DNA from 3 places in the Paenibacillus sp. VMFN-D1 genome. Region 1 is predicted to be linked to each of the others. Evidence: predicted binding sites of a transcription regulator. Region 1 holds the regulator's gene; each other region holds the start of a gene.
The links. The regulator Rex, encoded in region 1, represses fermentation and respiration genes when NADH is low (regulators of the CRP and FNR family bind a similar motif). The targets are predictions, from matches to a motif close to TTGTGAAATATTTCACAA.

Region 1 (5,049 bases):
CCCCTCGATTTATCAGAGCGTGAAGCAGGACCAGAAGGTGATGGTCAGCACGCATACGATCAACCTGCAGGAGCAGCTCCGGGAGCGGGATATCCCACTCTTGACGCAGGTCGTGCCATTTCCTTTCAAGGCAGCCGTGTTCAAGGGCAGACAGCACTATTTGTGTTTGAGAAAATTTGAACATAAAATAAACAGAAGAGACTTTATCAATCCGAAGGAAGACACCATCACGGCCGCCCAGATGATCGTCTGGCTCGCCCAGACCGAATCGGGTGATGACGAGGAGCTGAGCCTCGGCGGCCGTGCGGGAGACTTCTGGGAGACGGTAAGCAGCGACTCGGACTCCTGTCAGGGCCGTGCCTGCCCTTGGTTCCGCAAGTGCTATTACCACCGGGCCAAGCATGAAGCCGGAATCGCGGATGTCGTCATAACGAACCATTCCAAGCTGTTTACGGACGTCAAGGCAGGCCATCAGCTGCTGCCTTCCTACGAGCGGCTCGTGATCGACGAAGCCCATCACCTGGAAGACGTTGCCGGCAAGCATCTCGGACTACATTTGAAGTACTTTACGGTCGTCCATACGCTGACACGGCTCTATAAGGACGCCCGGAGCGGGCAGCTGCCGGCGCTTCGCCAGCTGCTTCAATCGTCGGCCTATGAGCAGGCCGGTGAATGGACCGCCGTAATCGACCGGATGAGCGAGGATTTGGTCGATGTCAAAGAGCACTGGGACAAGCTGAGCGAATTGCTCTTCGGCCTGCTTCCGGAACGGAGCGACGCTGCTCCCGGCGACGGCGGCCAGTATACGCTGCGCCTTCAACCGGGGAAAAAGCCGAAAGAGTGGGAGACGCTGGCAGCGCTCGAAAACCAGATCTTTGTCACGGTAGGGGAAATCGTCCGCAAAGGCGAAAAGATGCTGTCCGAGTACAAGGAGGAGCAGGATGATTACGGTTCCGACAGCCTGATCACCGATATCGGCGGGCTGCTCAAGGACCTCAGCTCCGAGCGGGAGAATCTCCGGTTCTTTATGACGCTGAACGACGAAACCGTCGTGTACTGGATGGAAGCAAGCGGCCATTTCCGCAGTAAATCGCTCCAGCTGTACGCTGTTCCGGTTGACGTCAGCAAGCAGCTCAAGGAGCTGTTTTTTGATAAGAAAAAGAGCGTCATCCTGACGTCCGCCACCTTATCCGTAGATAAATCGTTCCAGTATATGATCGATAACCTTGGACTGCAGGAGGACCAGGACAGCGGACGCCTTGTGACGGTCCAGCTTCCGTCCCCGTTCCGGTACAGGGACCAGGCGCTGCTCGTCATTCCGCGGGATTTTCCAAGCGTGAAGGGAAGTGTCGGGGACGCCCTGTTTGTCGAAACGCTGGCCCGCTCACTGGCGGACGCCGCGATCGCGACCCACGGCCGGATGCTGGTGCTGTTCACCTCGTACCGCATGCTGCGCCAGGTATACGAGCCGCTGAAAGAAGCCCTTGCACAAAGCGACATCGCCGTGCTTGGACAGGGCGTAGACAGCGGCAGCCGCACGAAGCTGATCCGGCGGTTTACGGACAGCAGCGCTTCGGTGCTGCTTGGAACGAGCAGCTTCTGGGAAGGCGTGGACATCCCGGGTGAAGCGCTGACGTGCCTGGCCATCGTCCGGCTCCCGTTCCAGCCGCCGAACCATCCGCTGGTCGAAGCGAAGAGCGAGCTGCTGCAGCGCCAGAAGAAGAACCCGTTCATGAAGCTGTCGGTCCCGCAGGCCGTCATCCGCTTCAAGCAGGGCTTCGGGCGGCTGGTCCGCACCGCCCATGACCGGGGCATCGTTATCGTATACGATACACGCGTCATCGAATCGTATTACGGGAAATACTTCCTGTACTCGCTGCCTGGACCGAAAATGGAGCATATGCAGACAGACCAGATGGTTCCGCGCATCTCTGAATGGCTTCATCAGGACGGTGTGTCTTAAATGAGTCCATTAGATAGAATGAACTAAAGCGGTTAGAACAGGAAGTTCAATGCAAAACTTTAGTTCAATCTATATAACCAAATAAATATTCAAGCCGTTCAATAGGGGGAACATGCATGAAATCGGAGAAAATATCCGAGGCGGTTGTCCGCAGATTGCCTATATATCTTAGATATCTAAATGAGCTGAACAAACGGGAGGTGGCCACGGTCTCCTCCCAGGAGCTCGGGCAGAAGCTGGATCTCAACCCGGCGCAGATCCGCAAGGATTTGGCGTATTTCGGGGATTTTGGCCGTAAGGGGATAGGGTATGACGTGTCCTATCTCATCGAGAAGATCCGTCAAATTCTGAATTTGGACCAGCAGATCAACGCGGTGCTGGTCGGAGCGGGGAATCTTGGTCAAGCTTTGTCCAACTATAACTTTTACCTGAAGGAAAATATGAAGATCGTGGCCGTGTTTGACGCCAATCCGTCCAAAATCGGCACGCGCATCAACACCTTGACGGTACAGGCTATGGATGAGCTGAAAGAAACGATACAAAGTAAAAATATCCGGATCGGGATTATTACCGTTCCGGATTTCGAAGCGCAAAACGTCGCCGATCAGCTGATCGCGGCCGGGATCGAGGCGATTCTGAATTTTGCACCGACGATTCTGAAGGCACCGGCAAGCATTCGGATACACGCCGCCGATTTTACGACGGATTTGCTCAGCCTCGCTTATTATTTGAACAACGGAAAGGACGACACGGAAGATGACGGACAATTTGAAGAGCTCGAGCAGCCGGAGAAACAATCCTAAATGGGCAATCAAGAACGGCAGCTTTGCCGTTTTGCGGCCGGAGCAGCCTGTACTGCATGGCTGGATGGTCATTGAGGGCGACCGCATCACCTATATCGGTGAAGAGGAGCCGCAGCTGGAGGAGGGCGTACAGGTCGTCGACGGCACGCATTTATTTTTTATGCCGGGCCTGATCAACACCCATGGACATACCGCTATGTCGCTGCTGCGCGGTTACGGAGATGACATGGTGCTCCAGGAATGGCTGCAGGAAAAAATGTGGCCGATGGAAGCGAAATTCACGTCCAGTGACGTCTACTGGGGGACTTCGCTGTCCGTGCTTGAAATGCTGAAGGGCGGCACGACGACGTTCCTCGATATGTACGATCATATGGATCAGGTAGGCAAAGTGGTGACTGAATCCGGCATGCGCGCAGCCCTGACCCGCGGTGTCATCGGTCTGTGCCCGGAGGATGTGCAGCGGCACAAGCTGAACGAAGCCATTCAGTTCGCCAAGGACTGGCACGGGCAGGCAGACGGCCGGATCACAGCGATGATTTCTCCGCATGCCCCGTACACATGCCCTCCTGATTTTATTGAGAAGTTCGTTCAGGCGGCGCATGACCTGGATCTGCCGATGCATACGCATATGTCGGAGACCAAGGCGGAAGTGGAGCAGAATGTACGCGATTATGGAACGCGTCCGGCGATTCATTTGGAGAAGCTCGGCATGTTCTCACGGCCGACGATTCTGGCACACGCGGTCCATTTGACAGATGAGGAAATCGACATTTTGGCGAAGCATCACGTGACGGTATCACACAACCCTGGCAGCAACCTGAAGCTGGCGAGCGGTGTGGCCCGCGTTACCGACATGATGCAGGCAGGCATTACGGTTTCCCTGGGAACCGACAGTGCGGCGAGCAATAACAATTTGGACATGTTTGAAGAAATGCGCCTTGCCGCTTTGATACATAAAGGCGTCTCGGGAGATCCGACGGCGGTTCCCGCCGCGGAAGCGCTGCGTATGGGCACGATCTACGGAGCCCAATCCTTGTTCCTGGAGGGAGTCGGTGCACTTGAGGCCGGGATGAAGGCGGATTTTATTGCCGTGAATACGGATCAGGCTCATTTTCTGCCGCGTACGGACTTCATTTCACACGTCATTTATTCGGCCAGCGCGAAGGACGTTGAGCACGTCTGGGTGGACGGGAAGCAGGTCGTGAAGCACGGCAGCTGTCTCACTTTGGACGAGGAACGCATCCGCAGGGAAGCCCAAGCGGCTTTTGAAGGTCTTCTCTCCCGCTAAGACCGGGATGATTAGCTCACCTTTCAGAAAGGAAGTTCAGGTTGAAGAACAAGAAAAAATGGATCTTTCTCGGCATTGTCGCCCTGCTGCTGATCATATTCGGCGCTTACCGTTATTTTATTTACGTGCTGCAGGATCAATGGAGCGAAAAGGACACCGCTATTGCCAAAGCGAAGCAGGAAGCCGGAATCGTGTCGGTCGCCGATGCCCAAAAGTCTGTGTGGGACCAGAACAGCATCTACTGGGTCGTGGAAGGGACGAACAAGACGGGCCAGGAGGTCATGGTCTGGGTGCAGTTCACCGATCAGGGAAAACCCAAGGAAGGCCAGAATACTGTGCATCAAGAGCTTTTGAGCAGCGGTATGTCCAAAGAGAAGATGAAGGCCAAAATCAAAAGCTCCATTCCCGGCATCAAAGACATGCGCCTCGTACCGGGTGTTTATAACGGAGAATACGTATGGCAGCTGTTCTACAAGGTGAAAGATCACTATTACTATCAATTTTACCGGTTCAGCGACGGAGCGGAAATCGGCAGCCCGTTCACGCTGCCCAATCGATGATTTTGTTTAAACGGCCATATCATGCAGAAAGAACCCCATCCTCAAATGGGGTTCTTTGGCTTACAAAGGATAATATTTAAAATATATTCACACTTTACCTTCGATTTAGTATATACAATGTGATATACTCTTATTTGTATTGAAGAGATATATATGACGAACAGCCCGGATTGTACTATAATTAGAGGATAGCGTTTTTCAGTAAAATTCAGAAGCCCGCTTCAGGTTGGAAGAAGATTTTTCTGCCCTTTATTGAAAAACATGGTATATAGAAGTGCGGTCAGATGCGTGGATCAAACGAAGAGATGCTTGTGTTTCGCGACAAGCGCAAAACCATCCATCGAATCGGACTGGAACAGAAGCATGATGGCCGACCAATGGACTTGAACCGCTAACGAAATATTTATTTTTGTCATCTAAAGTTTACTTTTTTTT
Region 2 (5,049 bases), 2.5 Mb from region 1:
TTCTCAAGGTACTGCGTCGCGCCCTTCTCAAAATAGACCTTCGGCGGAACCTTGAACCACTGCATGTTGACCGTCCGGTAGGCCACGCGCTTCACATTGATCAGATTCACCGACGTGACATTGGACGTCGTCGAGTTGTGTCCGTACGAACCGCAGCCGAGCGTCAGCGACGGCAGGTTCGTGTTGTAGATGTCGCCGATCGCCCCGTGCGTCGAAGGCGAGTTGACGATCACGCGCCCGGTCTGCAGGCGGTTGGCGAACGCCTGGATGACGGCGTCATCGTTCGAATGGATGACGGACGAGTGTCCCATGCCGCCGAATTGGACCACTTCGGCCGCGCGCTCGATGCCCTGCGCCGCCGTCTTGACCTTATAGCAGGCCAGCACCGGGCTCAGCTTCTCAGCGGACAGCGGGTAGGCCGGACCGACGCCCGCCAGCTCGGCCACGAGGATCTTGGTGTCCTGCGGCACCTGAATGCCGGACATTTCGGCGATTTTTACCGCCGACTGGCCGACGATGACCCCGTTCACCGCGCACTTCTCGCTGTTGATGACCAGCTTGGACACGGCCTCGGTTTCGGCCTTGTTCAGGAAGTAGCAGCCGCTGTCCTTCATCAGCTTCCGGACCTGGTCGTACACCTGCTCCTCGATAATGACGGCCTGCTCGGAAGCGCAGATCATGCCGTTGTCGAACGTCTTCGAGAGAATCAAGTCGGTCACGGCCTGCTTCAAATCCGCAGACTGCTCAATGAAGCATGGAACGTTGCCCGGTCCGACGCCAAGCGCGGGTTTGCCCGTGCTGTAGGCGGATTTCACCATCGCCGAGCCTCCGGTTGCCAGCACGAGCGCCACGTCGGGGTGGTTCATCAGCAGCTGCGTCGCTTCCAGGGACGGCGTTTCAATCCACTGCACGCAGTGCTCCGGCGCGCCGGCCGCCATTCCGGCGTCACGCAGCGTGCGGGCTGCTACTGCGCTGCACTTTTGGGCGGAAGGGTGGAAGGCAAAGATGATCGGATTGCGCGTCTTCGTTGCGATCAGCGTCTTGAACATGGTCGTGGACGTCGGGTTCGTCACCGGTGTAACACCGGCGATGATGCCGACCGGCTCGGCGACCTTCTTGTAGCTCTCAAACGCGTTTTCCTCGATAACGCCGACCGTCTTGTCATGCTTGATGCTGTGATAGATGTATTCCGTCGCGAATATATTCTTGGTGATTTTGTCCTCGTAGACGCCCCGGCCGGTCTCCTCGACCGCCATCTTCGCGAGCGGCATGTGCCGGTCCAAACCGGCCAAAGCCATCGCCTGTACGATTTCGTCAATTTCCTCTTGATTCATGTTCAGGTACGCTTCCTGCGCCTTCCTGGCGCGGGCGACCAATCGGTTCACTTCTTCTTGGGCGGAGTTCTTTGTTTCCAGCTTGCTTTCTTTAACAGCCATCGTTTTCTCCTCCTTGGAGACCTTTGCCGGTCCCTCATCTCCTTGATGAGTTCATCCTACTGGAACCCCAGGGGGCTAACTATGACATTACTCACATCGAACTATAAAATTTTTAAGGTCCGAAAAATGCGGTGCTTAGGCGCTTTTTCCGAAATTCTATCGTCTAAACAAAAAAATACCGAATGGAGCTATGGCTCTCCATTCGGCGCAAAGGAATAGCAGTTAGGAGTCATCAAGACTTGAAGACAACAAACCTGGCTTAATCAGCAAAGAGGTGCCCGTAAGTGCCGTCCGCCCTGCGGTAAACGACTTCCTCACGGTTGGTATCCCGGTTCAAGAACAGATGGAAGCTGTGGTCCAGCAAATTCATCTGCAGCACGGCCTCCTGCAGATCCACCGGCTTCATCACGAGCCGCTTTTCTTTTGCAATGACAAAGGCTTCCTCCGGCGCTTCCAGTTCCGGCTGTCCGCCGTCCTGAATGCCGGGGCCGACCGCGCGGCCTTGGCTGCGCAGCTTGCGGCGCGCCCGCTCCTTGTACTTACGGAGCTTGCGGTCCAGCTTATCCGCGGCCTGGTCAATGGCGGCATACATGTCCGCATCCTTCACTTCGACCCGAAAGACCATGCCGTGATAGGGAATGGTAGCTTCAACGACATGCTCCTGTTTTCGGGCCTGCAGCAGCAGGGTAACATGGATGGTCACCGTCTCGTCAAACCAGGATTGGGCCGAACCGATCTTCTGCTCGGCATACGCCTGGAGTGCCGGTGTCACTTCAAAATGTTTGCCATAAATGTGTGTAGCCATGGGATCTGCCTCCTTCAACGGGAAAGGACTCTTGCATGACTTTATTGTAAAACAGCTGGGCACTCTGCGCTGTGAAAAATATCACACCAACCCGGAAACGTCATGCATCCCGGCGCATGACTGATCCTTGACGCAAGTTGGCCATTTACACATGCTTGGTCTGTTTTCGCGGCAGCCGGTGCATGTGCTGGATTTTTTGCACTTTCTCCTTCACCTTCAGCAGCGCAAACGAGCCGGCAAACCAGCCTATAAGTCCCAGCATCAGGCTGGGCCACCAGGCGCCGGTTATTTTCAGGGCATACCAGACCGTCACGACGCAGACAGCGCAGCCGGTCATCCCGTATACCGAACCTCTGGCAACCGCGGCCGCCTTTTCCGAGCCCTGGCTGAGGCCGATCATCAGCACGGCGACGACCATCACCGCGGGAAACGCCGCAAAAATCCCGCCAAGCGCCTTCCACGGCAGCAGGACCGACGCCATATAGCTCAATACGACCGCCAGGCCGCCCAACACGAACCGAAGCAGCAGCTCCCGTAATTTCATTTCCTGTTTCCCCCTTTACAAGCTGAACAGCACATAGGATATCGTGAACGAAACGAGCAGCCAGCCGCCTACGGACAAGGTCAGCCCCTTCTTCCATCCTCTGCTGGTGCACAAGTAACCTGCCGCCGCGGCGCACGCTACATTAATCGCCATACCGATCAAAGCGCCTTGGGACAAATCAATCGAATGGGCGACCAGTTCTCGGGCCCCGTAATCAAACCTCATCGTCAGCAGCGCCGCCAGAAAAACGGCGGGAAACGCGGCAAAAATACCACCGACAGCTCCTCCCGCGCGTTTGGCAATAAGCGATGCCGCCACCACAGCTGCGCCTCCCAGAAGGAACCGCAGCAAAATGCCTATCAGCGATAGATGAGCCAGAGCCATGTCCAATCTCCCCCGTCCGTTTTGTGAAAACAATCACTAACTTTACCGAACCCATCATAGCACAGGGCTGGATCAGCTTCTGTAATCTGCATCACAGCCAATACGGAAAGATCTACAGTCATTTGCCGTTTGATCGCGCTTATTGATCAGACCGCATTTTTAAGTTCTGTTTCCGATATCCTTTCCGTATATTTACAGGGAATGGCAGGCCGGCCGCCTTCATGATGGCTCACCCAAAAGTTAAAACGCTTTAATTTTTAGTTCCGAAAGGAGAGTTACATGGCTGCAATTTTAGGCAAGAGGAAATTTCCCTCATGGATTTGGCCGCTGTTCTTTATCGTGCTGATGTTTCCTTTTTATGGGACGGTCCGGGCAGAGCAACCCGCTCACGACTCCGTCGTTCTGTCGGAATGGATTTTTGATGATTCAGGAGATAGCGGCGTATTTCCGGCTACGGGCGGCCTATTTCAGACCGTTTCCAGCTTCCGGAACGTCGGCGGCTACTTCGAAGATTATGACAGCGGGCAGCATTCCTTGAGCTATCAGGGCTGGGACAGCGGCAGCGGAAAAAAATATTGGCACGCTGTCTTGTCAACGAAAGGATACAAACACATTGCGCTGTCATCGGAGCAGACCTCCACCGGCACGGGACCTCGTGATTTCAAGGTTCAACTCAGCAGCGACAATCAGCACTGGGAGGATGTTCCGGGAGCTGAGCTTAAAATGACTTTAAACCGTTTCAACTGCCCTGCAGATGCATGCAAGCTGACGGATGCTCCCCTTCCCGAGGCAGCGAATGATCAGGATGTCCTGTATATCCGTTGGATCGTCAATTCCAACACAAATACCAAGGGAACTCAAGGAATCGGCAGCACAGGCTCGAGCTTGATCAAGGATATTCGGATCACGGGGTTCCCCATGGACGGCGGCGGCCCGGTCGAAACGCCCACAGAAATGCGGTCCGTTTCCCCTCAGCCGGGTGCCGTCGGGGTAGACCCTTCGGCTTTAATCAGCGTAACGTTCAACAAGCCCGTCTTGATCAACCCGGACCTCTCCGTCATTTTGACGGATCCTCAGGGAACGCCGGTCGGATCCGTCGCGGCGGAAGTCCTTGACCCCGTCACGCTGAGCATCAAGCATCCGGCATTGTCAGGCGGCAAGACCTATACGGTACGCGTGCCCAAAGAGCTCATAACGGGCAGGGACGATCGGGTCCCGCTGGGACAGGACATCTCCTGGAGCTTTACCGTCCGGAATCCCCAAGACACCCCTACCGTTCCGAAGCTGATCAATATGACTTTGACGGGCGATACCAAAACTACCCGGTCGTTTGCATGGTATACGGATGCTCCGTCCCCGTCCGTCGTGCAGATTGCTGAAGGCTCCAATGGATCGGGAGGTCCTTTTCCGGTAAGCGGGACGATGACCTTCCAGGGCACGACGGAAGAAATCCAAACTTATGTCACCAAAGGGGACCGGAAAGCGAACAAGAAAAAGAAATTTTACAGCCATAAAGTGACGGCGACCGGACTGCTTCCGGGAACATCCTATCAATATCGGGTCGGCAGCGGCTCAGCGGACAGCTGGAGTTCTGTTGGAAGTTTCACGACGGATGCAGGGAATCAGCCGTTCCATTTTATCGCCGGATCGGATTCCCAGGCCTCCAGCAAGGGGGATTTTGAACCTTGGGCGGATACTTTCAAAAAAGCTGTTCAGACGATCGGCGATCCGAAGTTTCTGATCAATGCCGGGGATCTTGTGGATAACGGCGACCTCGAAGAGCAGTGGCAATGGATGCTCGGACTTGCGCAGGATCAACTGCTCCATGTTCCGATCGTGCCTGTCGTCGGCGGACATGAGGTTCAGGATTATGACGGCGA
Region 3 (5,049 bases), on a different contig from region 1:
CAGCATATTGCGGATTACGGATGGCAATAAATATAGTACATGGTAAACCGGGAGCGGCCTTACAGGTGTGGGGCTGCTCTTTTGGCATGATCAGGTGCGGAAGGGGGGGATCCAAGTTGGGATAACGAAAAAGCATCGCCTGTTTTTATCGCAAACCATCAAACAAGCCTTTGAGATGAAGAAGGCTGCGCTCCCGTGGAACCGGGCTTTATGCGCCGGCTTGTGCATTGGCCTGCCATCCCTGATCGGATTTTGGCTTGGCCAATTTTCGTACGGGATGCTGGCAGGAACAGGCGGTTTCGCCTATCTGTACGTGGCGAGCGAGCCGTATGCGTTAAGGGCCAAAAAAATTCTGTTTGCCGCCCTGGGCCTGACGTTCTCTGTGGCAGCGGGAACGCTGCTGGCTCCCTACCCGCTTCTTGCCGCCTTTGTTCTGGGCTGCATCGGGGCAGCGGCGTCCTACCTGTTCGGCGTGCTGAAGTTTAAAGGTCCGGGGGCGTTATTCTTCGTGCTTAGCTTCACGCTGGCCACGGGGATGCCACCCGATCCATCCCAGGCGTTCCTCCGCGGCGGCTTGGTGTTTCTAGGCGGAATGCTGGCCTGGTGCTTTGCCATGGCCGGCTGGCTGCTTCGGCCGCACGGTCCCGAAATCGGTGCCGTCCGCCAGCTGTATCTCGACCTGGGCTCCCTATTGGATGGTGCGGGCACCCTGGAATACAGCCGGGCCCGGCATCAGACGCTGCTGTCCATGTACAGCGCGGAAACCACGCTCGCGACTGGCGGATTCGATCGGCGAAGCGATGCAACACCGCGCCGGTTGTCGCAGATGTACTCGCTTGCGCACCACATTTATCTGATGACGGACAAAATTCCGTTGGCCATGGGGGAGAAGCTGCCGCCCGAGCTCAGCGCCGCCGTCAGAAGGGCAGGGGAAGCGTGCGGGCAGCCGGATGCATGGGTTCGAACGCCGCTGCCGGACGACCCGGATCCCCGCATCCGGGATCTGAGGGACCTTGTTGGGCAGCTGGATGCTATTTTTAGCAATGCGGAACCCGAGGGGGAGCAGGACCGCCACAAGCTGACCCGTACGCCGGTGCGAAGCATCCTGGAGGGCAATTTGGATAAGGACTCGATCGTATTTCTGCAGGCGATCCGGTTCGGTGTCATTCTGATGGTGGCTGCTGCTGCCGCGTATGCGTTTCAGCTGAACCGGTCTTACTGGGTGCCGCTCTCCTGCGCTTCGGTGATGCTCGGCGCCACCGTCATCGCCACCTTTCACCGGGCGATTCAGCGATCCCTCGGAACGATACTCGGCATCCTCATCGCGAGCGTGATATTGTGGACCCACCCGGAGGGCTTCGTCGTATCCATAGCGATCATGCTGTTCACCTTTTTTACGGAACTGCTGATTGTGCGCAACTACGCCCTGGCTATGCTGTTCATCACGCCCAACGCGCTGCTGATGGCGGAGACCAATACCCGGATACATAACTTCGGCTATTTTGCCGGCGCTAGGCTGACCGACGTGCTCGTCGGCAGCGTCATCGGCCTGATCGGCGTGCTGCTGGTCGGCAGCCGCTCGGCTTCCAGCCGGATTCCGTACCTTCTCAGCCGGACGATCCGCAGCCAGGCGCAGTTTCTGGCGTTGCTGTTCATTCGGCAGCCTGCGAGTGCCGCAGCGAGGCTGAGCCTCATCCTCCAGCAGCGCTCCATGCGGCGGCACCTGTCCAATCTGAGGACGGTGTACCAGACCGCGCTCGGCGAGATTCCGCGCAGCGAGGAGGAGCTGGAGAAGCTGCTGCCCGTCATCTGGTCGCTGGATCAGTTCGGGTACGTGCTGAACTCCTACGCGCTGAGCGCCCTCCGGCCCGTCCTGCCTGACCAGGAACTGGGAGCGGTGCTGCTCCATCTCGAGAAAATGGCCCAGTCCGCAGAGCAGCGGCGGGAGACGGAAGAGGGGCCGGAGGGAACCGACGGGCTGGAGCTGCCGCTGGTGCCGGATATCGAGCAGGAGCTCGCCGATCTCCGGCATGCGCTGAACGGCAGGTGAGCGGGCACCAATCCCAACAAAAAAACAGCCCTCTTCCATGGCAAATGCCTTGGAAAGAGGGCTGTTTGGTTTAATGCGTCAAACGATGGTTTACAGATTAGTAAGCCAACGTGTAGAGAGCTTTGATGTGGGACAGGTAACGGATGTTACTTGCTTCCTTCATCAGGGATGCAGGCAGGCCTTTGAGGGCCGTGTTGCTTTCGCCGATGGTAGCCACGGCATCTTTACGGCCAAGGCTTGCAAGCGTACCGGAGTTCACCGGAGCAAATGTTTCGAACGCATGGTTTTCGAGCAGGGCATACAGGTTGTAGCCGATCAGCTCGCCCATTTGCCAAGCGATTTGCGCGGTTGGCGGTTGTGGACGTCCGCTTGGATCAAATACAACGGCGCTGTCCCCAGCCACAAACACGTCCGGATGGGAAGTGGATTGCAGGAATTCGTTGACGGTAGCGCGTCCGCGGTTCACTTCGAGGCCGGATTCGCCTACGAGCGGGTTGCCTTGCACGCCGCCGGTCCATACGAAGGTGTTGGTTACGATCTTTTGACCGTCTTTCAGGTCAACCACGTTGCCTTCCACGTTTGTTACAGGCAATCCTGTCAGGAAGGTTACGCCGCGTTTTTCCAGACTGCTTTGCGCGCGCTCGATGAGCGGGTCAGGCAGTACAGGCAGGATTTTAGGGCCGGCTTCAACCAGAAGCAGCTTCACTTCGGCTGGATTTACGCCGTATTTTTTAGCCAGACCAGGCATGATATCAGCGATTTCGCCGACAAGCTCAACGCCGGTCAAGCCGCCGCCGCCGATGAGGATTGTTGCGTCAGCTTCGTTTTTGGTTTTGGAGTATTCACGGATGCGGTCTTCGATGTGCTTATGAATGTTCAGCGCGTCTTCAGCAGACTTCAGCACGAAGCTGTACTGCTCGAGCCCTGGAATGCCGAAGTAAGCCGTTTTACTTCCGAGTGCGACAACCAAAGCGTCGTAAGACAGGCTGGAACCGTCGGAAAGTTTGATTTCTTTGCTGTCTACGGAGAAAGAGTTGACCGTTGCGATCTTCAGGTCGACTTCTTTGCCCTTGAACAGTTTTTCGAGCGGCATAGCGATCGCTTTCTCAGCAATGCTGCCTGCAGCCAGACGGTGCAGCTCGGTAATGATTTGGTGCGTAGGGTATTGGTTCACGACCGTAACCCGTGCTTGATCTTTGTTCATATATTTGCGTACGGTCAGAGCGGCAAGCAAGCCGCCGTAACCGGCACCCAAAATGACAATATGTTTTGACATGGTTTTTCCTCCGTCCTTACTGGTTAGATGTATAAAAGATTATTGTTGTTTTGCTTTTTCCGCAGAGATTTGAAGGTAAGCGTTCAGGAACCGGAAGATTTTTTGAGCTTGCGGATCCTTCAGCATTTTAAGCAGACCAAAAAGACCGATCACTTCGTTGCTGTCTTCAGCGCGGTCTTTCGCTTCGATGACAGTAGCGGCGATGTTCTTCACCGAATGCTTCACAGGCTCCACAATTTCGGTGATCGCGCCGACGGTGTCGCTCTTCAGCACTTTGTCGGTAGCGACGGTTTGAGCGAAGTCATAAGACTTTGTCAATAGATTCACAAGCTCAGTCAGCTTTGGAAGCTGGTCGACCAGAATCGTAAGGGATTCCTGCACCTCAGGTTTGAGCAGCTGGTCCAGCACGTCGTTTTGTTCCTTGCCGACAGACACGTTTTGTGTCTCTTGTTCAGAAATTGCTTCTGACATGTCCATTTCTCCTTTGCGTAAGCAGTTGTGCTTAAGTATTTTTATAATGAAAAGGAGCTCATAGACTCCCTTCGAAGGAGTATCTACAAGCCACAAGACCTTTTCCGTCCGAAAAGGCCTAGTCACTATCGTCCTCCTAATGTTAACATAAATGATCGTAAAAAGGACCACTTTACGAAAGAAATGTGAAAAAATATACATGGTATCGCCGCCATCGATTGGAAAAGAGCTTGCAGGCCGGGCGTCCAGCGTAGCGGACCCGCTTGTTTCATTCGTTTTAAGCATTTTCCAAACGGCCTAGCGCTATGCATTGGCGGGTTTATTTTTTGAGGAAATCTTCTGATATCAAAAAAGCCAATCTCCTTATCTTAAGGAAATTGGCTTATCGTTTGCCTCGGGCAGGAAACCCTGCGTGGAAGACGTTATTTGGCTTAATATCAATCATGGGATCATTCCGCCGGATTTAAGGGATCGGATACCGAATCTACGGCAGCGGGCGCATATTTCCGGTACTGTCTCAGCATGAAAATCCGCCAGCGGAGGATCATGCCAAAGGCCAGAATGAAAAACAGGGCGCCGGTCTGCGGAATCGATACATATTCCTCAATCACCTGGTGCAGCAGCATGCGGACGGCAAGCAGGGCGAAGAGAATAATGATAAAGCTCTTGGAGCGCTGCGCAAAGACCTGTCCCCCGCTTACTTCAAATTTGGTGCTGCGTATCAGCGGATAGGAGAACAGGAACCAGCCGACTAAAAAGGCGATGAGCGCCCACCACAGCGGGATTCTCACAGCCGGGGCGACGAACATCAGGAAACCGGTCGCCATGCCCATCGGCGGAATTAATATTTTCTTTATCGTAACGGGTCTGTGGCTCGCCTTGAGACGGATGAATATGGTCATCAGGGCCAAAACCAACGTCCCCACGGTCGTTCCAATTTGCAAATACAAGGGACTGATATGAGGCACGTCAAGGACTCCCCTCTTGTCAATATCATTTATCACATCTAATAGTATATCACACAATTAGAGAAGTAAACTTGAACGTCATATGACATCTTTACCTGGCCTTGAGGGCAAGGCTGCCGGGCGGTTATGTGCCGGATTCCAGTCCTTTCAGAAAGGCTCTCATGACAAAATGCAGGCTCTCGTCAAAATCCAGCTTCATCTGAAAGCCATTGTTCTGTTCCAGGGAGGCGAAGCCGTGCAGGAGGCTCCGCAGACCGCGGATCGTATGCAAGGTGTTCTGTTCC

Region 2: C7820_RS14340 (DUF3147 family protein) is a predicted target of Rex. The motif match lies at 3,191-3,208, and genes of this name have one in related genera.
Region 3: C7820_RS21875 (helical membrane plugin domain-containing protein) is a predicted target of Rex. The motif match lies at 3,981-3,998, and genes of this name have one in related genera.

The regions. Positions count from the first base shown of each region.
Region 1 covers NZ_QRDU01000001.1:653,315-658,363, forward strand. The annotation lists gene dinG (ATP-dependent DNA helicase DinG) at 1-1,963, shown strand, start outside; gene C7820_RS03190 (redox-sensing transcriptional repressor Rex) at 2,080-2,766, shown strand; gene C7820_RS03195 (amidohydrolase) at 2,720-4,054, shown strand; gene C7820_RS03200 (cell wall elongation regulator TseB-like domain-containing protein) at 4,096-4,614, shown strand.
Region 2 covers NZ_QRDU01000001.1:3,117,501-3,122,549, forward strand. The annotation lists gene adhE (bifunctional acetaldehyde-CoA/alcohol dehydrogenase) at 1-1,436, opposite strand, end outside; gene hpf (ribosome hibernation-promoting factor, HPF/YfiA family) at 1,696-2,241, opposite strand; gene C7820_RS14335 (DUF3147 family protein) at 2,387-2,785, opposite strand; gene C7820_RS14340 (DUF3147 family protein) at 2,801-3,163, opposite strand; gene C7820_RS14345 (fibronectin type III domain-containing protein) at 3,449-5,049, shown strand, end outside.
Region 3 covers NZ_QRDU01000003.1:184,334-189,382, reverse strand. The annotation lists gene C7820_RS21885 (FUSC family protein) at 68-2,050, shown strand; gene C7820_RS21880 (NAD(P)/FAD-dependent oxidoreductase) at 2,148-3,326, opposite strand; gene C7820_RS21875 (helical membrane plugin domain-containing protein) at 3,366-3,797, opposite strand; gene C7820_RS21870 (CcdC family protein) at 4,247-4,765, opposite strand; gene C7820_RS21865 (TetR/AcrR family transcriptional regulator) at 4,890-5,049, opposite strand, start outside.